DNA from 4 places in the Pseudoalteromonas sp. 5Ae-yellow genome. Region 2 is predicted to be linked to each of the others. Evidence: predicted binding sites of a transcription regulator. Region 2 holds the regulator's gene; each other region holds the start of a gene.
What was found. The regulator sigma-54, encoded in region 2, starts transcription at its own class of promoters, with help from an activator protein. The targets are predictions, from matches to a motif close to GTTGGCACGNNNNTNGNNT.

Region 1 (6,111 bases), on a different contig from region 2:
CGAAGCTTATACCAAAGTAGGTACGCTCAATATTACAGCGCAAGGCATGTTAGTAACCAGCGGTGGTCGTCAAGTAATTGGCGAAGGGGGACCTGTTATTTTACCCGTCCCAGTCGAAAAAATAGGGTTTAGCCAAGATGGCGCTATTCAAGTACGACCACAAGGCGCTCCCGCTAACTTTTTAGAAGAAATAGATACGCTTAGAGTGGTAGAAGCTAATAGCTCACAGCTCGAAAAAGGTAACGATGGTTTATTTAGACCAAAAGCAAATGTAACAGTAGATACCTCTGCCAATGTAAAAGTTTTAAGTGGTTCGCTTGAAATGTCGAATGTGAACCCAGTTCATGAAATGGTCGATATGATAAGCCACCAGCGCCAATTTGAATTACAAGTGAAATTAATGAAAACAGCTGAAGAAATTGACGAGCGTCAAGATCAGTTATTACGCATAGTTTAACTTTAAAGTGAGGACACGATTATGAATCCAGCATTGTGGATCAGTAAAACTGGGCTAGACGCTCAACAAACCGATATATCGGTTATTTCAAATAACTTAGCGAATGCGAGTACCGTAGGTTACAAAAAAAGCCGCGCTATATTTGAAGATTTACTTTATCAAAATATTAATCAACCAGGTGGTCGTTCATCGCAAGATACCGAAATGCCATCGGGCTTAATGTTAGGTGCGGGTGCTAAAGTTGTAGCTAACCAAAAAGAGTTTACGCAAGGCAACATGTTGACCACCGAAAACTCACTAGATTGGATGATTTCTGGTGAAGGTTTTTTTGAAGTACTGCAACCAGATGGCAATATTGCTTACTCGCGCAATGGTCAGTTTACTACTGATGGCGATGGACGAATTGTAACATCGGGCGCTGGTTACGTTATTCAGCCAGAAATGAATGTACCTGATGACGCGCAATCAATTACAGTTTCGCAAGACGGCGAAGTATCTGTACGTGTTGCAGGGCAAGCCGATAACGTGGTCATTGGTCAGCTAACAATTAGTGACTTTATTAATCCATCGGGCCTTGAGCCAATTGGTCAAAACCTTTATACCGAAACTGCTGTAAGTGGTGCGCCGGTACAAGGTAACCCGGGTGTTGAAGGGTTAGGGAGCATTATTCAAGGCTCACTCGAAACTTCAAACGTAAATGTAACTGAAGAGCTAGTAAATCTAATCGAAACTCAGCGTATTTACGAAATGAACTCAAAAGTAATTTCGGCCGTTGACGAAATGATGAGTTACATTAATCAACAGCTTTAATAGAGTAGGGGGAATTATGCGTAATATTATTTTATTTACAGCGGGCACATTATTTTTAAGTGGCTGTATGTCTACGCAAAATAGTGAAGTAGTGCAGGACGACCCTTACTACGCACCTATGTACCCCGAGCCTATTTTAGAGCCGCTGGTAGCCACAGGTTCATTATTTAATACTCATACATCAAACGACTTATATTCTGATAAAAAAGCGCTACGTACTGGCGATATAATTACGGTTAAACTGCAAGAGTCTACTCAAGCAACAAAAGCCGCCAAAACAGAAACAGACAAAGAAACCGAGGCAAGCTTAGACCCTGTTATTGGATTAGGTGGCCTACCTGTCAATATAGGTGGTGACAGCATTCAGTTTGGTATTGGCAGCGATTCGTCGTTTACAGGCGATTCAAAATCGAACCAGTCAAACAGCTTAGTGGGCGATATTTCGGTTAATGTAATGCGCGTATTACCTAATGGTAACTTAGTTATACGCGGCGAAAAATGGCTAACGCTTAATACCGGCGAAGAGTTTATTCGTTTAGAAGGGCTAGTACGCCCCCAAGACGTAAGCGCCGATAATACGGTTGAATCAAACCGCATTGCTAATGCACGTATTCAATACTCAGGTAAAGGGCAAACGCAAGAAGCGCAAAGTCCTGGTTGGCTTACACGTTTCTTTAGCAGTTCGCTGTTTCCATTTTAGAGGGTAACAACATGAATAGCCTTAAAGCTTTATGTTTAGTTGTGTTATTAGGTTGGCAGTTTAGCGCCAGTGCTGAGCGCATAAAAGATGTGTCTATGGTTGAAGGCGTACGCTCTAACCAGCTAGTTGGTTATGGCTTAGTGGTTGGTTTACCTGGCACTGGCGAGCAGAATTCATATACACAACAAAGTTTTAGAGGCATGTTGAACAGCTTTGGTATTACGCTACCTTCAACTCAAAGTCCTAAAATTAAAAATGTTGCCGCTGTGGCGGTGCATGCAGAACTACCTGCATTTAGAAAGCCTGGGCAAGCAATCGATATTACGGTTTCTTCTATTGGTAGTGCAGGCAGCTTACGTGGCGGTACTTTACTACAAACTTTTTTAAAGGGTGTAGACGGTAACGTGTACGCAATTGCACAAGGTAGTTTAATTGTCGGTGGCTTAGGCGCACAAGGTCTTGATGGCAGTAAGGTTGTAATTAACACGCCTACAGTTGGTCGTATACCAAATGGCGCAACAGTGGAGCGCACCGTAGAAAGCCCATTTATGCAAGGCGATTACATTACCTTCAACCTAAACCGTCCAGACTTTACGACGGCAAAACGCCTAGAAAAAACAATTAATGACTTAGTTGGCCCAAATAGCGCACAAGCAATAGATTCTGTTTCTATTCGTGTTATAGCACCACGCGATGCATCCCAGCGTGTATCGTATTTATCAACACTCGAAAACTTAGAATTTAAACCAGCTGACATGGCCGCTAAAATTATAGTTAACTCGCGCACCGGTACAATTGTCATTGGCAAAAACGTTAAGCTTCAGCCTGCGGCTATAACTCATGGTGGCTTAACAGTAACAATTGCAGAACAACAAAATGTGTCACAACCAAACCCGCTAGCAAACGGTGATACAGTTGTCACGCAGCAAAGTATTATTGATGTAAACCAAGACGACTCGCGCGCCTTTGTATTTAATCCAGGTGTAAGCCTTGACGATTTAGTTCGCGCAATTAACGAAGTAGGCGCAGCGCCTGGTGACTTAATGGCTATTTTAGAAGCACTAAAAGAAGCCGGCGCAATTAACGGACAGTTAGTTGTTATATAAATAACCCAAGCCAATAAATAACGTATTACTTAAGCCCCATATTTTTGAAATTAGGGCTTTTTATTTACAGCAACTTAAGTTTATTATTTTTATCTTCCTTGTTTTATCTGTAGTGGCTCAATTTTTGCATTTTTAACTGCATTATTCATTTTGTGTCAAAAAGCCGATGGAAACTAATCACCTCGATAAACAAAACTTTTTTGATTTAGGCAACTTAGATTCACTTCGTAAAGAAGCCTTAACGAGCGGCGATGCATCAACTGATGCCTCTAAAGCTGCGCTCAAAAAAGCGGCCGCACAATTTGAAGCTATTTTTACGCAAATGTTGCTCAAAGGAATGCGCAAAGCTAACGAAGCATTTGAAGACAAAGACAGCCCATTTAATTCAAGTGGCGTAAAGTTTTTTGAAGAAATGCACGATCAGCAACTTTCAACAGAGCTTTCTTCAAATGGCTCGTTAGGCCTTGCCGATTTAATTGTTCAGCAGTTATCGCCTGAGTCTAAAAACTTTATGCCAGGCTCGGTGCTTAGAACAACCAACGATATCTTTAGCGATACGCAAGTCGGATCCGCGCTTCCTCATGAGCAAAAAAATAAGCAACCCGATCTTATCGTTAAGAGTACTAAAGCCGATATTGCTGAGCCTAAAGTCGATACTGCAGAGTCTAAAACCGATAGCCCAGCATTTAAAAATGCAGAAGAGTTTGTAAGTTCAGTGTGGGAACACGCTAAAACGGCAGCGCAAAAAATTGGTTTAAATCCTGCGGTAATGGTTGCACAAGCGGCACTTGAAACCGGTTGGGGTAAGCACATTATTAATAAAAATGACGGTGGCAGCTCAAATAACTTATTTAATATTAAGTCAGATAAAAGCTGGGAAGGCGATAAAGCAAGCAAAATAACGCTTGAGTTTGAGCAAGGCACACCCGTTAAAAAACAAGCCAGCTTTAGAGCCTACGATTCAATTAAAGACAGCGTGAACGACTTCGTTGATTTTTTAACGCAAAACCCACGCTACAAAGAAGCATTACAAAATACAGCTAAACCAAACGACTTTTTAGATTCATTACAAAAAGCAGGTTATGCAACCGATCCAAATTATGCCAGCAAAATAAAAAAAGTGCTCAATAGTAGTCAGCTAAAAGACATTGCGGCAAACGTGATCCGCCAAGGAGTAGAGTAACATGTCGTTTAATTTATTAAACATTGCCAGTTCTGGGGTTAGAGCAAGCTCGGAGCTATTGCAAACGACAAGTAAAAATATCGCCAATGTTAATACCGAAGGCTATGTGCGCGAGCGTACAGAGTTTACTACTATGGTTGATAACCAAGTAGGGCGAGGCGAAACATACCGATTATTAAACGAGTTTGCTCAGTCACAGCTAAATCGTGATACCTCTAATAAATCGTTTTTCGATCAGTTTATTACTGAGGCTAATCGAGTTGATACTATTTTTTCTGAAGAGTCGAATAATCTATCAACTGGTATTAACTCTTTATTTAATAACGTGCAAGAAGCACTAAATCAACCGTCATCTACCGTTGCCCGCTCATTAGTAATGACAGATGCGCAAAGCTTAATTGATCAAATGGATAGGCTTTCAGGCATCGTGCTTGATCAAAAAAGTATAGTGAACGAGCAGCTCGAAATATTTTCAGATGAAGCAAACTCACTCATTCAAAGTATTAGCACGCTAAATCAAAATATTGCAGCAGTTAATGGCACTAATAACGCCGCAGATGCCAGCTCTACCTATAACGAACGTGATAAAGCAATACGCGACTTATCAGAGCTAATAGACATAGAAACGCTTGATGGTCCAAATGGCGAAAAACTCGTTTTTATGGGCACAGGCGAAGCGGTTGTTATGCAAAATGGCGCATTTAACTTATTTTCGATGACAGGCGACCCTGATCCTAACTTTAAAGAATTCACGCTTGACGTTAATGGTGGCAAAGCTGTGCCGCTTGAAGTTGATGTAAGTAAGCTTAAAGGCAAAATTGGCGGCTTACTCGCTTTTAGAGATGACATATTAGTCCCTGCGCAAAACCAAATTGGTCAAATGGGCTTAGCGATAGCCGATGCATTTAACGAGCAAAACAAATTGGGTATGGATGCAACAGGCCAGCTAGGTGGTAATATTTTTAATATACCTACCGTTGGCGCTTATGCGTATCAAGCGAATACTGGTGATGCTGGTATGACTGCAACGGTAGAGCCCGGTAAAGGCAGTGAATTACCTGCCAGTGACTTTATTATTACTTATACGAGTGCGACATCGGTTTCTATTCAACCAGTAGATAATAAAGGCGAGCCGCTAGGTGACCCATCAGTTGCAGATATCCCAGCTGATGGGATCATAAATGCAGACGATATTCGAAATGCAGTCCCTTATCAAGCGGCAACAGCTACAACAGCAGAAGTATTAGCAACGGTAAAAGACTCCTTCGGACTACAATTAAATATAGATACAACCAAAACAGGTAACGTGGGTGATCAGTTTCAAATTAAGCTTAATTCTGACTCGGCTTCTAGCATTACGCTTGCAACAGGGCGCGCAGAAGATTTAGCACTAGCATCACCTATTCGTACAGCAAACAGTATAGATAATATAGGCACCGCTACTATTTCAGTGGGAGAAGTAACAAGCGTGACATCGGGTGGTTTTACCACCGCTCCCGGTTTGACCAATGGCGGTATTACCCTAGTTAAAACAGGCACTGCAAACGAATATCAAATTTTTGATGAAAATAATACGGCAACAACAATTATTATTCCACCGCCAGGCAATAATGTTTTATCTCAAGCAGGAACGCCATACAGCGATTATGGTTTTGATTTTGACATAGAAGGCACTCCAGCAACAGGCGACACCTTTACACTTGAGTTTAACGAAGGCGGCTTTGATGATAACCGTAATGGTTTAAAATTAGCTGACTTACAGAATGGTGAGTTAGTCCGTTTAAATGTAGAAACAACAGCAACGGCCGACAACCATAAAACGTTCAACCAAGCTTATTCAGGGTTAGTGAGTGAT
Region 2 (6,111 bases):
ATTCACAATCTTCATCCATTAAATCGCGAACAATCTTTTCTGGCGGGTTAGTTAATAATGTACTCAGCGATAAAGCGCCTATAAAGCAGTTATGCTTATCAACAACGTACAAGTCATCGGTACCTTCTGGTAACTCGCCACGTAGCCTAATATACCTAAGTACAACATCAAGCGTAACATCAGGGCGAATGGTCACCGTATCGGTGTTCATTAGCGCGCCAGCAGAACGCTCTTGATATGACAGTGCTTGTGTTGCACGTTCACGGTCTTGAATGTCCATCGCGCTAACAACGTCTTTATAAACGGTGTCCGGCAGACTACGTAATACTTCACCTAAGTCATCGTGGCCCATATCCTCTGTTGCGGCTGCAATGTGCTTAGGTTCCATTTGGGCAATAATGCCTAAACGAACATCTTCTGAGAGTTCTTCAAGAACATCGCCTTGCACATCAGGATCAACCAACTGCCAAAGCAGTCGGCGAATTTTATGTGGTGATGATTCTAATAATAATGCGGTATCACAAGGAGCTGTTTTTGCGAGCATGCGCCTAACTTGAACAAATTGACCACTATTGAGTGACTTAGTCACCTGTTTTAGTTGCTGTAGTGGGTAATCTTGTTCAAAAGCTTCAGGCATTGGCGTCCTTTATAAATTTTTATATTACTTTATGGGGAGAGGTGAGTTAACTGGCGTCACTAACCGTATTTATTTTATATATCTGTTTTAGTTGGGGCATTAGTAATGCGAGCATTATTTTTATAACTGTTTATTCTTGTTCATTAAAACGTTGTGCTATTAATTCTCCAACAGCATGTAAAGCTTGCTCAGAATCGGGGCCTTTACATACAACTTTTACTTCTTTGCCTTGGCTACTTTCAAGTAACATTAATGCAAGTACGCTATCGCCTGCAGCTTCTTTGTCATCTTGAAATAATGTAATTGTCGCATCAAACTGCACTGCTAATTGGGCAAGCACGGTGGCTGCTCTGGCGTGCAATCCTAATTTGTTTTTTATTAAAAAAGTGTCTTCACAATGCATAACTTACTCTACCTAAGCTGAACAGGTGATTATTCAGCTATATTATTTTTCTTGTTCGCGATGGCGAATTTTAACATTGGGATGTGTCATTGCAAAACTTTCACCGATAGTTTGCGCTAAATATACAGAGCGATGTTGTCCGCCTGTACACCCAATAGCAATGGTTAAATAACTGCGGTTATTTCGCTCTAAGTGCGGTAACCATGTTTGTACAAATGTCTGAATTTGCCATGTGAATTTTTGCACTATGCTGTGATTGGCCAAATAATCTTTAACGGGTTGATCTAACCCATTTAAAGGTTTTAATTCAGGTTCCCAATGTGGATTTGGTAAAAAGCGTGCATCAAATACGTAATCTGCTTCTTTTGGTATACCGTATTTAAAACCAAACGATTCAAACGTGACAATTAGTTGCTTATCTTTTTTACCTAAAATCTTTTCACGAATAGATTCTGCAAGTTGGTGAACGCTTAAATCAGTTGTGTCTATCATAAAGTCGGCGCGGGTGATTAATACATCAAGTAATTCTTTTTCTTTTTTGATGGCTAAATCAAGAGGCAGCGAGTCAATTGATAGTGGGTGTAACCTGCGTGTTTCTGAAAAGCGTTTTATTAATGTTTGATCGTCGCTATCTAAATAAAATAACGTAGGATTTGCAAAGCCTGGTAAGTATTCAAAAATATCGTTAAATTCATCTTGCTCTTTAGGGATGTTGCGCACATCAATGCTAACAGCAATTTTATCGTAGCTATCAGACACACTGCGAACTAATGAAGGAAGCAAGTTAACTGGAATATTATCTACGCAATAATAACCTAAATCTTCTACAATGCGTAAAGCAACCGACTTTCCAGAACCAGAACGGCCGCTTATGATAATTAACTCCATTTAACACCCTTTATAAAACTATGATTGATCGACAATAACTTGGTAAAGCTCAGCATCTGATTTTGCACAGCGTAACTGTTTACAAAAATCTTTGTTGTTTAGTTTATCAGCAATGGTTGCGAGAGTCTTTAAGTGCTGTTGGTTATCGCCATCTGGTACGATGAGTGCGACAAAAATATCAACAGGACGATTATCTATTGCATCAAAATTTATTGGAGTTTCGCTAACGAGTACTAAAGCTAAAGGCTCTTCTGCACCGCTCATTCGACCATGAGGAATGGCAATGCCACGCCCAATACCTGTACTACCCAGTTTCTCTCTGCTCATTAAAGCAGTAAGGATATCCTGTTGCGGTAAATACGGAAGTTTGTCGTGAGCAAGTTCGCTAATGAACTCTAAAATTCTTTTTTTGCTATTAAAAAGGACCGCAGCTTTGCTGCAGTCCTGGCATATAAGTGAGCTTAATTTCATCATATTAGTGTCGAGCAAGCTTCTCTTTGTGTTTAATCACTTGTCGATCGAGCTTGTCGATCAACGAGTCAATGGCGGCATACATATCTTGATGTTCCGTAGAGGCAAATAGCTCAGCACCACTTACATGTATTGTGGCTTCTGCTTTTTGATTTAATTTTTCTACATCGAGAATGACATGAACATTATTAATATGATCAGAGTGTCTTTCTAGCTTCGCAAATTTGGTATTAATATAGTCTCTTAGTGAATCGGTTAATTCTACGTGACGACCAGTTAAGTTTAGTTGCATAAGCATTACCCTCTTTGTTTAGCGTCTTAAATCAAACTTTTACGTTGATTTGACGGTGGAATAGCCAGAGACTCGCGGTATTTTGCGATTGTACGTCTCGCTACTTTAATTCCTTGCTCAGCCAATATATCCGCTATTTTGCTATCACTCAATGGTTTTGCTGAGTTTTCTGCTGCGATTAATTTTCTGATGAGCGCACGTATTGCTGTAGATGAACATTCACCCCCATTTTCGGTGCTTACATGGCTTGAGAAAAAGTATTTAAGCTCAAATATGCCACGAGGTGTATGCATATATTTTTGAGTTGTTACGCGCGAAATTGTTGATTCGTGCATTTCGACCATTTCAGCAACATCATTTAAAACCATTGGTTTCATGGCCTCAGGGCCGTGTTCAAAAAAGCCTTGTTGCTGCTTAACAATACAATTAGTTACTTTTAATAGTGTGTCGTTTCTACTTTCTAAGCTTTTAATAAACCATTTAGCTTCTTGTAAATGTGAGCGAATAAACTGGCTGTCACCACTGGATTTTACAGTGCGAGACATTGCAGCGTATTGGCTATTAACACGAATTTTAGGCATGCTATCTGGATTTAACTCAACAACCCAGCGGCCTTTAATTTTTTTAACTGACACATCAGGAATAACATACTCAGATTCTTCTCTTACAATAGTATCTGCAGGCTTAGGGCTAAGAGTATGTATTAATGTCATTACTTCTTTAAGCTCTTCTTCTTTGAGTTTAGTCTTCTTCATTAATGTACGATAGTCACGAGCTGCTAATAAATCAATATGCTCGGTTAAAATCATTTTCGTTTCATTAATGTAAGGTGTTTCTTTATCAAACTGGTTAAGCTGAATACATAAACACTCTTGTAAACTACGTGCAGCAATACCGACAGGATCAAACAGTTGGATGCGCTTTAATACAGCTTCAATTTCATCAAGTTCAACTTCGTTATCTTCTTCGTTTTCTTGATTAAAGCTTTCTAAAATCTCTTCGCAGCTTAGTGTTAAAATACCTGAATCATCAACTGCTTCTACAATCGCAATAGCAATAGCTTCATCGGTAGGACTAAATGGCGTTAATTGTAACTGCCACATTAAGTACTCGTGGAGCGTCTCTGTTGAGGCGCCTTGGTAGATTGACTCGTCTTCAGGCATTGGACCTGATGATGCTGCAGGAGCAGCACTCATGTACTCATCCCAGCTAACATCCATAGCCATGTCGTCACTTAGCGTGTCTTTTGCAAGTGCTTCACCACTATCTTGTTCGTATTCGCTTGGAGCATCGTCGGCCGATGCGCTAACAGTTATGTCATCGGTATCTGCTTTTTGCTCGTTTTTACCAGCAGCGTCTTCGGAATAGTCTGGTTCTTCAACCTCTAATAGCGGGTTGCTGTCGAGAGCTTCTTGTATTTCTTGCTGGAGATCCAATGTACTGAGTTGCAACAAACGAATAGCTTGTTGCAGCTGTGGAGTCATTGTAAGTTGCTGGCCCATGCGCAGCTGTAGTGATTGCCTCATGTATCTCTAACAATCCTTTTATGTTGTTATAATTAATACTAGCAGATGCTTAAAGACATGGCGTAAATGTTACAGCCTAAATTGCTCGCCTAAGTAAACATCGCGTACTGTTTTATCATTTAATACGTGTTCTGGAGTACCTGATGCAATCAGCTCCCCATGAGAAACAATGTAGGCTTTTTCACAAACATCAAGGGTTTCTCTTACGTTATGATCGGTAATTAATACACCAATCCCACGATTTTTGAGATGTTCTATTATTTTCTTTATATCTAATACCGAAATCGGGTCAACACCTGCAAATGGTTCATCCAATAATATAAATTTAGGATCGGCTGCCAGCGCACGTGCTATTTCCACGCGGCGACGTTCGCCACCCGATAACGCCATACCTTGGCTATCACGAATGTGTTGTATGCTAAATTCATCTAATAATTTATCGAGAGTGTCTTCTCGGGCTTGTTTATTTAACTCTTTGCGTGTTTCTAAAATAGCCATTAAGTTTTGATAAACAGTCAGTTTTCTAAAAATTGAAGACTCTTGTGGTAAGTAGCCAATGCCTAATCTAGCACGACTATGCATAGGTAAAAGAGTAATATCGTTATCATCGATAGAAATTTTACCTTTGTCGCTAGGTACAAGTCCCACAATCATATAAAACGTGGTGGTTTTACCTGCGCCGTTAGGACCAAGTAAACCAACAATACTGCCAGCTTTTACTTCAAGGCCAACGTTTTTGACAACTTCACGACCTTTATAGCTCTTTGCTAATAGCTCTGCTTTTAATGTACTCATGGCTGACCTTTATCGTCTTTTTTACTTTTTTTAGTTTCGATTGGTACTAAAATTGTGTGAACGCGGTCAGTTGAGTTTTCATCTTTTTCGGCACTGATTAGCTGTTGTTCTATATCGTAGGTAATACTTTTGGCATTAATTTTTTGTCCTGCTTGCGATACTTGTGCATTACCAACGAGCGTTAAAAAACGTTTAGATACATCGTAACGAACTTCGTCTGCACTGGCGCTCATAGTTGTGCCATCTGATTGCTTCTCTTCAAAGCGAGCAGGGCTACCCGTGGCAATTAATAGTTGCTGGTTATCACCTAGTTCATCGCGCTTATGTACTTCGAGGCGGTCTGCTGTAATTCGGCGATTACCGTGAATAATCTCAACGTTTTTCTCAAAAATACCCACGTTAGTTTTTAATTGGCCTTCTTGCTTATCGGCGCTTATTGAAATTTGATTTGCAGCAGATAGCGAGTTTTGCTCTGCAGCACTACTATTAAACGCTATTATAAGTGTAGGAATAATAAGTGATTTTAATATTTTATTGGTCATAGTATATGGTTCGCGTATGGTTAATTAGTTTTATCACTTCGGTTTTTAAATCGGCTTCAAGGCCTTTGCCGGTGATTTTTAAATTGGGTCCAGTGATGATGACTGGTTGCTCCGAGCGCATTGTTAATAGCTTTATATCTACCTGAATATTATCAGCATTGATTTTGTCTATCATGGCGTTATCAGTTAAGTTTTTGGCAACCACGTTACCTTCTAAAATTAATTGTTTGTCTTCGTATAATGTTGCTTCGTCTGCATTTATTTGCCACGTTTGCTTTTCGTTATATAAAGTAAAAATGGGTTTTTCAAAAAACGTGAAACCTAATTGCTGATATAGTTCCATTTTAGCCGCAGTTACTTTGTGGCTGATTGTACCTTGTTCGTCATAGGCTGTTTGTTTGAGTTCAATGGCTATGTAATCAGGCTTGGCAATAACTTCAGGCTCAGTCTGAGGCAAAATATTTGGTTGTGTAAAATAAGGGTACCAAAGCCAAACCATACAGCTAATGAATAAAACGCTTAATATTATGCGCGCTGCATTCATGAACTAGTGCCTT
Region 3 (6,111 bases), on a different contig from region 2:
TCCTTTGGCACGTTTTGATAGTAATTTACTTGCGCAATTGCATAAAACAATTGGCTCATCAATGGTAATTGAAGGCGAATGGTTGATCATCAAGCATTTGTATATTGAACGGCGCATGACACCACTCAATTTATTTTTAGAGAATGCTGATGAAGAAAGTGCCGCTGACGCAATTGAAGAGTACGGGCAAGCCCTAAAAGAAATGATTGCCGTTAATATATTTCCTGGCGATATGCTCTTAAAAAACTTTGGTGTAAGTAAGCACAAACGTATTATTTTTTACGATTACGATGAAGTTCAATACCTAACCGATATGAACTTTAGAGCATTACCAAAAGCAAAGAGTTACGATGATTATTTAATGGATGAGCAAAGTTACTCTGTTGCACCACAAGACGTATTTCCAGAGCAGTTATGTACCTTTGTAATGCCTAATCCTATGTATAAAAAGTTTTTCCTCAGCACTCATCCAGAGCTTATAGATGTTAGCTTTTGGAAGCAGGCACAACAAAATATAAAAAATGGTCAGGTAAGTCATATTTACCCATACCCGACAGCACAGCGATTTATTCACCACTGGTAAGCGCTAAAGGACACACACAATGAATATAAGTAAAATAGATTTAAATTTACTCGTTTATCTCGATACATTGCTCCGAGAATGCAACGTAACACGCGCTGCTAATCAATTGAGTATTACGCAACCCGCAATGAGTAATGGCCTTAAACGACTTCGTAACCTATTTAACGACCCTATTTTAGTTCGTACCAGCGATGGTATGGTGCCTACCGAGCGTGCTTTAGAGTTACAACCCGTTATTCGTGGCATATTAATGACGCTTGAAGAAACTCTAGCACCTAATAGAGAATTTGAGGCAAGCCAGAGTAAACGTGTATTTAGAATAATGGCCAGTGATTACGCTGCAAGTACGTTAGCGCCAAAGCTTTTAAGTAAACTACACGAAGAAGCCCCCGATACTACTTTAGATATACTCACACCAAGTGACGTAACCTTTCATGACGTAGAAAACGGTAAAGTAGATATGGCAATCAACCGCTTTGAAAACTTACCTCAGTCTTTTCATCATAAACGTATTTGGAAAGACAGTTTTTGCTGCTTAGTTAAGGCCGACAACCCTATTATTGAGAGCTTTAGCCTCGACAGCTACTTAAAAGCACGCCATATATGGGTGAGTAAAACAGGTTTTGGTGTAGGTGTGGGCATGGACCCTAAAGATGTGCAAAAACTCGGCTGGGTAGACGAAGCACTTGCCCACTTTGGTAAACATCGTAACATTGCCACTTTTACGCGTAACTATCATGTAGCGATTCATTTAGCTAAAGAGAAAAACTTGATTGCGACCCTTCCTTCAAAAGCCGCAAATATATACTTAGATGATCCGGGGCTTAAAATTTTAGAGCCACCGTTTCCAATTCCTCCTTTTGAGCTTGATATGATTTGGAGCCCACTGCTGCATCGCGATGCGAGCCATATCTGGTTACGCCAAAAAGTAGCTGAGGTAGCTGAAGAGCTAAAATAACTTTATTACACAATATAATGTAAAAATTGCTAGGTTAATACTTTCCTCATTAACTTAGCCCCTTCCTGTAATAAAATTAAACCAATAAAATCAAATGACTACATAAAAACAAAAACGTGGAACGTACATTGCTTTTATTAAATTGAACTATACATTCATTTAATAAAAGAGGTCATTATGAACACCCATCAAGGATCAGAAGTAAATCATATTACTGACATCATTCAAGTTATGAACAGCGGCATCGATTTTTATCAAAAAGCACAGGAAAAAGTTGAAGACCCTGCTATTGGCGCACTTTTTCAGCGTATGATAGATGCCCGAAAAGTGAGTGTTGAGCGCTTGCAGCCATATGCAATTAATGAAAAAGGCGAACGCGAAGATGGCTCATCTTTCGCAGTTGAAGCACGACGTGCGTACACAGCCCTATTGACTACTTTCACCTCACACAACGACAGCACGTATGTAAAAGAGCTTGAAGAAGTAGAAGATAAAACCCTTGAAGAAATTAAAGCAGCAATGAATAAACCGCAACCAGCTGACTGCGAAGCTGCACTGGCTAAAACATTATTAACAATGCAAAGCTGCCATGCAGAAATGAGCCGTATGCAAAAGCATTAAGCTTACATAGCTCACAACTAGAACCCAGCCTCGAGCTGGGTTTTTTATTGCCTCTAATACAACGCCTCGCTTCACATCGTATTTAAAGTATATTGTTTAAGAAATTCATTTTGAATGGGCTTGATGATCATCAATAAAATCAGCCCAAGCTAATACCAATCTGCTTATATATGGGGTCTATTTAACGTTAAGAAAATTACGCTAGAACTAGGCAAAAGTTTTTATATCTAGTTGTTCTAAATAAAAAACTTTTAACGACGTTATAGTGCAATTTAATTCGTTAAATTGATCAAAGATTTATGCAGGTTGGTATAAAACCAAAAAAAGGGCCTTACGGCCCTTTGAGTTAAATAACGAAAGGGAGGTTATTAATTAAAAACGGTATTCTGCACCTACGTAGTAGTAAGCACCGTTAAATCCAAATGGAGCCGAGCGACGTGAGTAGTCAAACACACCTGAGCTACTTATTACTGTGTTGCCACTAGCATCCACAATAGTACCTGAGCGAGAGTTACCTATTTCGTTTTTATCTGGGTAAACGTCAAACAAGTTATTTGCACCAATGTTTACCGACAAATCTTCAGTAACGAAGTAGTTAACTTTAACGTCAGTTAAAATTTCTGCGCCATACGTTTGACGTCCGCCATCTTCTACTGTGTACTCACCAAAGCGATTAAGTGACAGGTTAACTGTCCAATCATCACGTTGATAAAGTGCACTTAAGTTAATACGATCCTCTGGTTGCCACTCTTCTATAATAGAGATATCTTCCGCTGAAAATATATCGTCTACACTTACTGTCTCAAGGCTTGAGCCAGCAGGAGAAAATAACGATACAACATCTGTTTTAGTGAAGTTAGCTGCAAGTGTAAAATCAAGCGTACCGCCTAAACCTTCAGTGTTCCACGTTGCTACAAAATCAACACCACGAGTTTCAGTATCAGCACCATTTAAGAAAAACTGCCCTACGCCAGCCCCCGCACTATTTAATGCAGCATCAAGGCTTGTAGATAACCCTTTACCTAAGCGATCACTAATTACAATACGGTCGTCAATATCAATCGAGTAGTAATCAACGGTTACATTAATATTATCGGTAACGTTATACACAATACCTAAACTACGGTTTTGTGATTTTTCTTCTTTAAGTTTTGGAATACCTAAACTTTGCGCAAGTGTTGAATCATTTCTAAATGTACCAACTTCTTCTGCAACTAAATTCCCATTAGTATCAACAACAAATTGTGTGCTTACGTTATTAAAGTAAAGCTGCTGCATTGAAGGCGCTCTAAATCCTGAGCTTAATGCACCACGTAATGAAATATCGTCGGTAATAGACCAGTTACCAGCAAGTTTAAAGTTTACTGTATCGCCAAAACCTTTGTAGTTATCGTAGCGAAGTGCACCAGATAAAATCACATCTTCAATTACATAAGATTCTGCATCTACGTAAAATGAAATTACATCACGTGACTCATCCACTGAAGACGCAGGTGATGAACCACCAAAACCTTGTGAACCACCCGATGCATCTTCAGAGCCAACACCGCCACTTAAACCGCTGTAAATACTTACACCATTTAATGTGTCGTAATCGCGGTACGCATATTCATTACCTTCTAAAATACGGTATTCATCAGTACGTATTTCAGCACCCATTGCTAACGAATAATCATCAAAGTTTTGCGTAAAATCAATATTGATTGTTTGCAGTGATAATTCCATGCCGTAAGCGTACGCTTCACGTGGAATAGTTGTACGAATATCAGCTGCACTTAAGCCTTGGTCATAACGTAAAAAGTTAGCGTATGAGGCATTGATAGTGTCACTTGTAGTGTAATCAATGCTGTTCTCACCATAGGTGTAAGATAAATCAAGGCTTGCATCGTTATCAAATTCAGTTTTATAACCAAAGTTGTACGAGATATCGTCGATAGTTGTGTTGATTTTTGGTAAGAAACCTAGCGGAATCGTTGCATCGTTATCTTGTAGTACTGGGTTACCGCCTGCATTTGCATTATGACGGAAAAATGCAGCCGACTCATTTTCGCGTGTTGAGTAAGTAATAAAGCCGTAAAGCTCGCCATCACCTAACTCGTAACCGGTATTAATTGTTAAACCAAACTGCTGAGAATCAGCATCACCAATTCTAAAGGTATCACGATCGGCTGTCAGCTCACGCGGATCACCAGCAAGTAAAGTGCCGTCACTTAGTTCTGTACAACCATAAAACTGACAAGAGCCATGTAAACCGGCACGGTTAGTCGGTGCACGGTCACGGTAATTGATAGTTGTATTTAAATAACCGTCATCACCTAGCGCAAAGCCTTTATTAAAATCAAGGTTAATGGTTTCGCCATCGCCTTCAGAATATTGACCGTAGTTAATAGCCGCTTTGCCACCTTCGCTACCATCTTTGAGCACAATATTAATAACACCAGCAATGGCATCAGAACCATACTGAGCAGCAGCGCCATCACGTAATACTTCAATGCGTTTAATTGCAGAAGCTGGAATTGCATTCATGTCAGTACCTGCGGTACCACGCCCAACAGAGCCATTAATATGAATAATACTTGCTTGATGACGACGTTTGCCGTTAATTAACACCAATGTTTGATCGGGACCTAAACCGCGAAGTGTCGCAGGTCTTAAAGCATCAGTACCGTCACTAATTGCAGAGCTTGAAAAGTTAAATGAAGGGGCGATAGACTGTAGCATACGACCAACTTCTGTTTGGCCCGTATTTTCAAGCGCTTCTGCACTTAAGATATCTACTGGAACGGGTAAATCTTCAACTGAACGTCCTGCTACACGGCTACCGACAATAGCAATTTTTTCAATTTTTTCTTGAGCGACTTCTTCTGCTGCGTTTACACCTTGCGAATTTACTGCAAGTAAAGCTGGTAATACTGCTGCACTGACCGCTGAAAGCTTCATCATGTTGTTATCATTCCTGTTGATTTGTTTGAGTTTTATACTCAGTAAACCATTTTGATCAACAACCGCATCGAGCTCAGTCCCACCTAATAATGCCTCTAGAGCATCTAGCTGAGTGTAAAATCCATAAACTGAATTTGCGTCATACTGCTTTGCCAACTCATAAGAAAACACCACGGTTTGCTCTGTTTGTTTAGCATATTCAATTAAGGCTTTGTCTGCTCGCTGCGCTTTTATATCAAATTGCACCATTTGCCCAGTGGTTTGTGTTGCTGCTTGTACACTTAAACTAAAAATAGCCGGTGCAAGCACACTAAATCCACTCAATAAATGCGTTTGGTTACTGCGCAACTTATATAAACAGCTGACAAACAAAAATCCTCTATGGGTTTGTTTCTTTTTTTTAATGTTTTTTTTACGTTCAATCTTTATTGATGTAACTTTACCTAACATTAGTTTGATTTGCATAACGTCTACTTATGATTCTGTATGGTGTTTTAGCGTTACTACATGCTCACCTAAACGCTCATGATCAATCGAAAAGTTAGTTTGTAAACTTTCTAGTAAACCTTCAACGTCACCGGCTTTAAATACTCCAGCGACTTTAATACTGGCAAGCTCAGCTGATGAAAGCTCAAAACGTGTGGCTGTATAGCGGCTTACTTCATTTAAAGCATCGCTTAGCTCTTCTCCATTAAAAATAAGCATCCCGTTTTGCCATGCCAAATCGCGTTGTACGTCGTTCATTGAAAGCTGCGTAATTGGTTTTGTAACACTTTGCTCAATAACTGCTTTTTCGCCTGAGGTAACAATATTGGCATTAATTTGACGAATTTTTTTCGTGCTATTATCTGCAAGTTGATAATCTTTAAAGTCATTTGCATCAACCGCTACACTTGGATCGGTGATCATCACTTTGCCTTCAGTAACCACCAGTTCTAAATCTGATGAAGTATTGCGTTGTACATTAAATACCGTGCCTAACGCGGTAAAACTTTTATCACCAGCC
Region 4 (6,111 bases), on a different contig from region 2:
GCGAGATGCAACACAAGCTGAACAACGTTTTATTGATGATCAGTTTAAATATATAACGCTTTATGAGCTTGAAATGAAAGAAGTGTCGGTTACAGATGATGTTGATAGCGAAGGTTTTTATAAGGTAACACTGAGCGTTGAAGCAACTAAGCAGCATGCCGATGGCCAAGGTGAAGAAACCGAACAACCACTCGATGAGCTAATTGATATTGCATTATTTAGCGACGACCCTGAAAACTTACTCGCTGAAGACTTTGTTATTTATTCGCAAAAGCATCAAATAGTATCTGGTACCAATACTATTGAGCTAAAAGTAAAAGAAAAACCATTATTTGCAGGGGTTGATCCTTATATTAAGCTGGTCGACAAAGACAGTAAAAACAACTTAGCTAAGTTTTAAAGTCTATTTATTTACTAACCACTTAAACTGACTACTTTAAAGGCCGCATTTATGCGGCCTTTATGTGTAATAAACTGTATAAAACTTCATAGCGTTTCTACATATTCCCCACAGCTTTTTACGCTAATATTTTATGTTCTCTTATAAAGTTACCTTACTGGTATTTAGTTTATAAGGAAGAGTATGAAACCATTAATTATAGGGGCGATAGCATTAAGCCTCAGTGCTTGTTCTGCGGTAACCATTCAGCCACGGGCAACAGCAAAAATAACGAGCCAAGCTAATTACGAAGATAGCCGCCCATTTTATTTATGGGGATTAGTGGGTGAGCAGCGGGTAGACGTAAAACAAATATGCTCAAATACACCGGTTATTCAAATGCAGTCACAACAAACGTTTAGTGATGGAGCGCTGAGTTTAATTACGCTTGGAATATACTCGCCCCATACCATTAAAGTGTGGTGCCAAGAGCAAATACTAGGGGAGACATTATGAGCATCAAGCTATTTGCAGGCGGTTGCACACTGATTATTTTAACGGGGTGTACAAATATTTACTTTGATAACGGTATACAGAGCAAACTAAGCAATAAAACTCTAAAAAGCTCACAGTGGCATCATAATTTTGCACTTGCGTTGTACGAGGGATCAGAGCCGTTAGATTTAACAACACATTGCCCACAAGGGGAGTGGCAAAGCGTTCATACGTATAAATCGTTTACTAATGGTTTAGCTGAGGTGGTTGTGAATCAAATAGGCCCAGCTTGGTACCCTAAAACAGTAGAAGTACAATGTAATAAGGTACCATTTAAAGCAAAACAGCTATAAAACAAGAAAAGGGCCAAAAGGCCCTTCGTGTTGCAGCAAGTAACACATTCTTTCTTATAAATTAAAGTCTACAGAATAAGCAACGTAAGCTTTAATATCTGAATCATCCATATCTGTATCAGATAAACCAAAAGTGAAACCATCTTTCGAAATTGATACACCGTAATCTAAGATATTATCATCGCCAATAAAGTCACCAGAGTAGTGGCCTAAGTGAAGTGCCATTTCAGTGCCGTTACTGCCAACAGCAAAACCGTAATCAGCTGTCAGGTAAAGTGAATCACCAAAGTCTGTACCATCACCACTTGCAGCTGATGTTGCAAGTACTGAAGCACCAAATGTAAAGCCTTCAACACTGATGCTACCGTAAATTTCAGAGAAATCTGCGTCTGCTTCAGAAGCTGCGTCTGGGTAAGCGTAATAAATATAGCCAACATCGTAGCTAACGCTTTCGTTAATGTCGCCACCAAAGCCTGCGTATAAATCAAGCTCATAGGTCATTTCATCTGCCCACGATGCATTTGAAGCCCAAGTACCTGCATAAAAGCCCGATTCATTGGCGTAATCAATACCGCCTGAAATAGCTGCATCGCCCCCAGTTTGCTCTTGACCACGCCATAAGTAGTTTGATGTTGCCGCTGCGTTTGCTGTTACTTCAGCATGTACGGCTGTTGACGTTAAAGATGTTGCGCCCATTAATGCTATAGCACTTATAGCGATGGTTTTTTTTAGTTTTAGCATGTCCATTTCCCGTTATATGATTTTTGCTCGCCAAGGTTTTTATTATGTATTCGGAACCTTTAGGCTGACGGCTTTTTATTGTTTAACTAACGGGATAATTGCACTGTATGTGCCAGCTTCATTATTTTTTATTAAAAATTATTTTTTATTTATTAAAAACATGAGCTTGAATTTTATGAATAGGATGGGGATATAACATGAAGGAAGATGTTGCGCACATTGCTGGTGCATAAATTAACCTAGCCGCACCATAAAAGTACGGCTAAATTAGAAGATTTTAACCGAATATAGTGCGCATAAGGCTAATTGTTTCGTTTACGCTGCGACCTTTTTGTACTTCACTCACAATTGAATCACGTTTACTGCGAATGTGTTCAGGAATATCGTCAGCAGCAAGTGCACGGTCTACTAATATTTCTGCAGACTCTTTACCTCTACGCTGAGTTTTACCTGTTGTAGTTGTAGTACGTTTAGGCTTGGTTAGCAGTTTAATGTAGTTAGAGTTATCTGGTGTTTTAGCATCAGCGTAGTGAAAGAAACATGGAATTAATGCTTTAATAGCAACCAATTGTTCTTCTAACTCGTTACTAGGTTTAGCCATTTTGTACCATGACATAGCTTGAATACCTTTTACGATATCTTGCCAGTAACGTTCAAAATCACTATTTTTAAGTTTAGAAACACCAAGGGCACCACATAATGCATCTAATCGATTATTTGTAATCGGAGTAAATAAATCAGGGCGGCGCATTGCAAGCAGTCGTGTTGCAGGCGCAAGTGTTGGTTTTTCGTTGTTGTCGGTAAATATTTTTGAATAAGCAGCAACAAATTGTTGATACTCATATTGAGTAATATCACCTTCAAGTGGAATATTCACTAGTGCATCGTCAAAAGCACCTGGTAAATCACCAAGCATTTGATGGAAGCTCTTTGCACTCTTTGTAGATGCAAACCATTCAACGTCAAAGTTGTATGTGCTTGGATCAAGTGATGCCATGTGCTTACCGCTAAACGCAAGTAAGTCTTCAGGAATCATATCTTTAAGAGATTGTTCACGAATGCTTTTAATGTAGTCTACTAAGCGAAGCTGTTCATCAAGAGCAATAACGTCTTTGTGTTGTTCTACAAATACACTTACTACAGGCCACGGAGCAATACGTAAAGTTTTAACCTGTAAAAAGCTGATAGCTGAAATAAGCTGATCGTGTAGCTTCTTAAGTACTGGTAATTGCTGCGGCTCTAGTAAATCGTAGTTCATACGATCTCTGCTTGCACTTAGCAATTCGTAACACCAAGGTAAAAAATCATCAGGGTGGTTTTCTACTTTCACGGCCATAAGGTTAAGGCTTAATTCTGAAGATTGCTTCAGAATGTTCTGATAGATTTGATTTTCTTGTTCGCCTAGCGTCATTTTTGACGGTGAAATTAGCAGTTTTTTCATGCCTTGTAGAATCTCCGGTTTAGATATATATTTTTTTGCTGGTCTATTTTAGCGCAATTACGTTAATAACAACAGCGCTGTCCTCCATACGTTGTAATTGAAGTAGCTAAATCGGTGTTTTTGCTAATAGAATGAGACTAACGCTTTAACATGTATCAATCATTTTTATCTAGTACAAAGAGACTTTCAACTGAGGTATTAAAATGCTTTGCTATTTTTAGAGCAATTATTACCGAAGGGGTAAATCGTGCCGTTTCTACTGTACTAATAGTCTTACGTGAAACCGCAATTAGATCAGCCAAGTCTTGTTGAGAAAGGCCTGCTTCTTTGCGGTATTTTGCAATTTTATTTTGCACTTTTGCTCCTAATTTTTGCTTTGCCAAAGAATTGATACGCCGTATATTAAACTCATTACAGCAAGGTAAAATGTAGCCATCATGCTGTGAGATACTTCTAAAGCAAGAGTATCGGAGAGTAAGTACACGCCACCCATACTAAAAAGTAAGCCAAGCACGACATGTTTATAGGCAATAGTGTCGATGGTATTTAAATACTCATCTTTATATGTAAGGTGGTATTTCATTCTCCATGTAAACCCGCCTCTGATCACAAACATAAAGAATGAACCTAAAAAAGCAGCAGTTCCTAAAAACAATAGTGGGGCTGATGTTTGATTAAGCATTGGGTAAACACTAATGATTAATAAAGTGACCCCCATGAATAATGAAAACCATGCATTTTGGCCCATAAATTTTTCTTCACTTTTAATATCGTAATTAGACATAGCTCATTTCCTTTTAAAATTTTTACAATATGCAACCTTAAGGTATCAATGTAACCTTAAGGTTTCATTGGGTCAATATTTATTTGTAACCTAAAGGTATCAAAATGTTTCAGGGGCGATTCAGGATGGGAATGTAATATCTAATAAAAAGCTTTTTTATCAGAACGACAATGATTTTAAGGCTAACACTCGCTATGATAAGAACATTATTTGCACGTTTGAAAGGACGATCATGAAAACCTTACTTAAAATTGTAGGTGTAATACTTTTACTATGTATAGCACTAATTGTTGCCGCACCGTTTTTAATCCCTACTGATACTATTTTTAACAAAGTTTCAGAACAGGTAGAACAAACAACTGGGCGCACTCTCACTATTAAAGGTGATAAAACACTTAGCGTATTCCCTGCATTAAAGTTAGAACTTAACGACGTGCATTTTGCAAATATGGAACCAGGTTCGCGCGCCGATATGGCGAGTATGAAACAGCTTGCTGTACACATACCTTGGTTTTCATTATTTGGTGGTGAGTTTAAATTAGATAAGTTTGTTATAAACGAACCAAATATCCTATTAGAAACCGACAAAAATGGTAAAGCCAATTGGCAGTTGTTTGATGCAGTTGCAGAGCAACCAAAAGAGCAGAGCCAACCAGGTGAAGCGATAAAGCTTCCAGATAACTTTGATATTGAGTTAGGTGAGGTTGCTATTTATGGCGGCACATTCACTTATCTAGATGGTCAAACAGGTGCCAAACAACAAATTAGCGATTTAGAACTCGCTATTTTACTTCCTTCACTTCGTAAAACATTAGAAGTAAAAGGAGGTATTACTTATATGCAAGAGCGTTTTGATCTTGATATAAAATTAGATACTCCTGCTAAAGCAATTGAAGGTGCTACTTTTAATGTTAAACAAACCTTAGATTCTCGTTTAGTTGATTTAACGTTCGAAGGGAGCATAGCTAAGCAAGGTCAAGATATTAAAGGTCAGTTAGCACTAAGCGGTGAGTCTGTTAAAAGTATTGCGAAATGGCAAGGTGTAGAGCTAGACGCTAAAGACAATGCTTTTAACGGATTTAGTGTAAACGGTAAAATGCACCTACTAGGTGAGAAATTTAATTTAGAAGATTTAGTTGCGACGTTAGACGCATTAGAAATAAAAGGTAAGAGCGAGCTTAACCTAGGTAAGCGTTTAGCAGTAAATGCTGATATTGATTTAGGTATGCTTGACTTAAACCCATATCTACCTGAAGCAGTGGCAAAACAAGAAGAGCCAGAAGAGCAAGAAGATAAACCTGCAGAGCCAGTAGTATGGGATGACACTAAGATTGATTTACGTGCATTAAATTCACTAGATGCAAATGTAGTGATTCGTTCAAGTGGATTAAAAGCAAATGATATTAAATTAGGCGCAAATCAATTTACTGTTGCTTTAAAAAATAGCGTTGCAAAACTAAGCCTAGATAGCTTTTCTGCTTATGAAGGGTCAGGTAAAGGCGTTATCAATGTAAACGCACAGCAAGTACCTTATAAAATATCAACTAACTTTGACTTAGCTGGAATAGATGCACAGCCTTTATTAACGGATGCGGCAGGTTTTGACAAGCTAATGGGTAAGGGGTCTTTAAATTGGAACCTAAACACAACTGGCCAAAGTCAAAAGTCGTTTATTGGTGCGCTTAATGGAAAGCTTGGATTTGAGTTTGCTGATGGAGCTGTAAAAGGTGCAAATATAGCTGAGATGGTTCGTAAAGGTAAGGAACTCATTTCAGGTAACTTTGGTGCTGCATCTGAAGGGCTTGATACCGGATTTGAAGAATCTGAGCAAACAGATTTTTCAGCATTAACTGGAAGTTTTAACTTTACTAATGGCGTTGGCAAAAATACCGACCTATCACTTATCAGCCCACTTATT

Region 1: flgJ (flagellar assembly peptidoglycan hydrolase FlgJ) is a predicted target of sigma-54. The motif match lies at 3,185-3,203, and genes of this name have one in related genera.
Region 3: H4J63_RS02490 (PA2169 family four-helix-bundle protein) is a predicted target of sigma-54. The motif match lies at 1,657-1,675, and genes of this name have one in related genera.
Region 4: H4J63_RS11530 (TorF family putative porin) is a predicted target of sigma-54. The motif match lies at 2,067-2,085, and genes of this name have one in related genera.

The regions. Positions count from the first base shown of each region.
Region 1 covers NZ_JACGWD010000050.1:17,428-23,538, forward strand. The annotation lists gene H4J63_RS13705 (flagellar basal body rod protein FlgF) at 1-457, shown strand, start outside; gene flgG (flagellar basal-body rod protein FlgG) at 479-1,267, shown strand; gene flgH (flagellar basal body L-ring protein FlgH) at 1,284-1,967, shown strand; gene H4J63_RS13720 (flagellar basal body P-ring protein FlgI) at 1,979-3,073, shown strand; gene flgJ (flagellar assembly peptidoglycan hydrolase FlgJ) at 3,240-4,256, shown strand; gene flgK (flagellar hook-associated protein FlgK) at 4,258-6,111, shown strand, end outside.
Region 2 covers NZ_JACGWD010000008.1:9,693-15,803, forward strand. The annotation lists gene mgtE (magnesium transporter) at 1-637, opposite strand, end outside; gene H4J63_RS03760 (HPr family phosphocarrier protein) at 768-1,040, opposite strand; gene rapZ (RNase adapter RapZ) at 1,083-1,928, opposite strand; gene ptsN (PTS IIA-like nitrogen regulatory protein PtsN) at 1,947-2,399, opposite strand; gene hpf (ribosome hibernation promoting factor) at 2,404-2,691, opposite strand; gene H4J63_RS03780 (RNA polymerase factor sigma-54) at 2,718-4,217, opposite strand; gene lptB (LPS export ABC transporter ATP-binding protein) at 4,287-5,012, opposite strand; gene lptA (lipopolysaccharide transport periplasmic protein LptA) at 5,009-5,554, opposite strand; gene lptC (LPS export ABC transporter periplasmic protein LptC) at 5,544-6,098, opposite strand; gene kdsC (3-deoxy-manno-octulosonate-8-phosphatase KdsC) at 6,095-6,111, opposite strand, start outside.
Region 3 covers NZ_JACGWD010000005.1:49,296-55,406, reverse strand. The annotation lists gene aceK (bifunctional isocitrate dehydrogenase kinase/phosphatase) at 1-583, shown strand, start outside; gene H4J63_RS02495 (LysR family transcriptional regulator) at 603-1,541, shown strand; gene H4J63_RS02490 (PA2169 family four-helix-bundle protein) at 1,719-2,162, shown strand; gene H4J63_RS02485 (TonB-dependent siderophore receptor) at 2,535-5,570, opposite strand; gene H4J63_RS02480 (FecR family protein) at 5,580-6,111, opposite strand, start outside.
Region 4 covers NZ_JACGWD010000038.1:25,633-31,743, forward strand. The annotation lists gene H4J63_RS11515 (M1 family aminopeptidase) at 1-400, shown strand, start outside; gene H4J63_RS11520 (Bor family protein) at 584-895, shown strand; gene H4J63_RS11525 (Bor/Iss family lipoprotein) at 892-1,227, shown strand; gene H4J63_RS11530 (TorF family putative porin) at 1,282-1,968, opposite strand; gene H4J63_RS11535 (hypothetical protein) at 2,246-3,409, opposite strand; gene H4J63_RS11540 (helix-turn-helix transcriptional regulator) at 3,565-3,765, opposite strand; gene H4J63_RS11545 (hypothetical protein) at 3,774-4,193, opposite strand; gene H4J63_RS11550 (AsmA family protein) at 4,426-6,111, shown strand, end outside.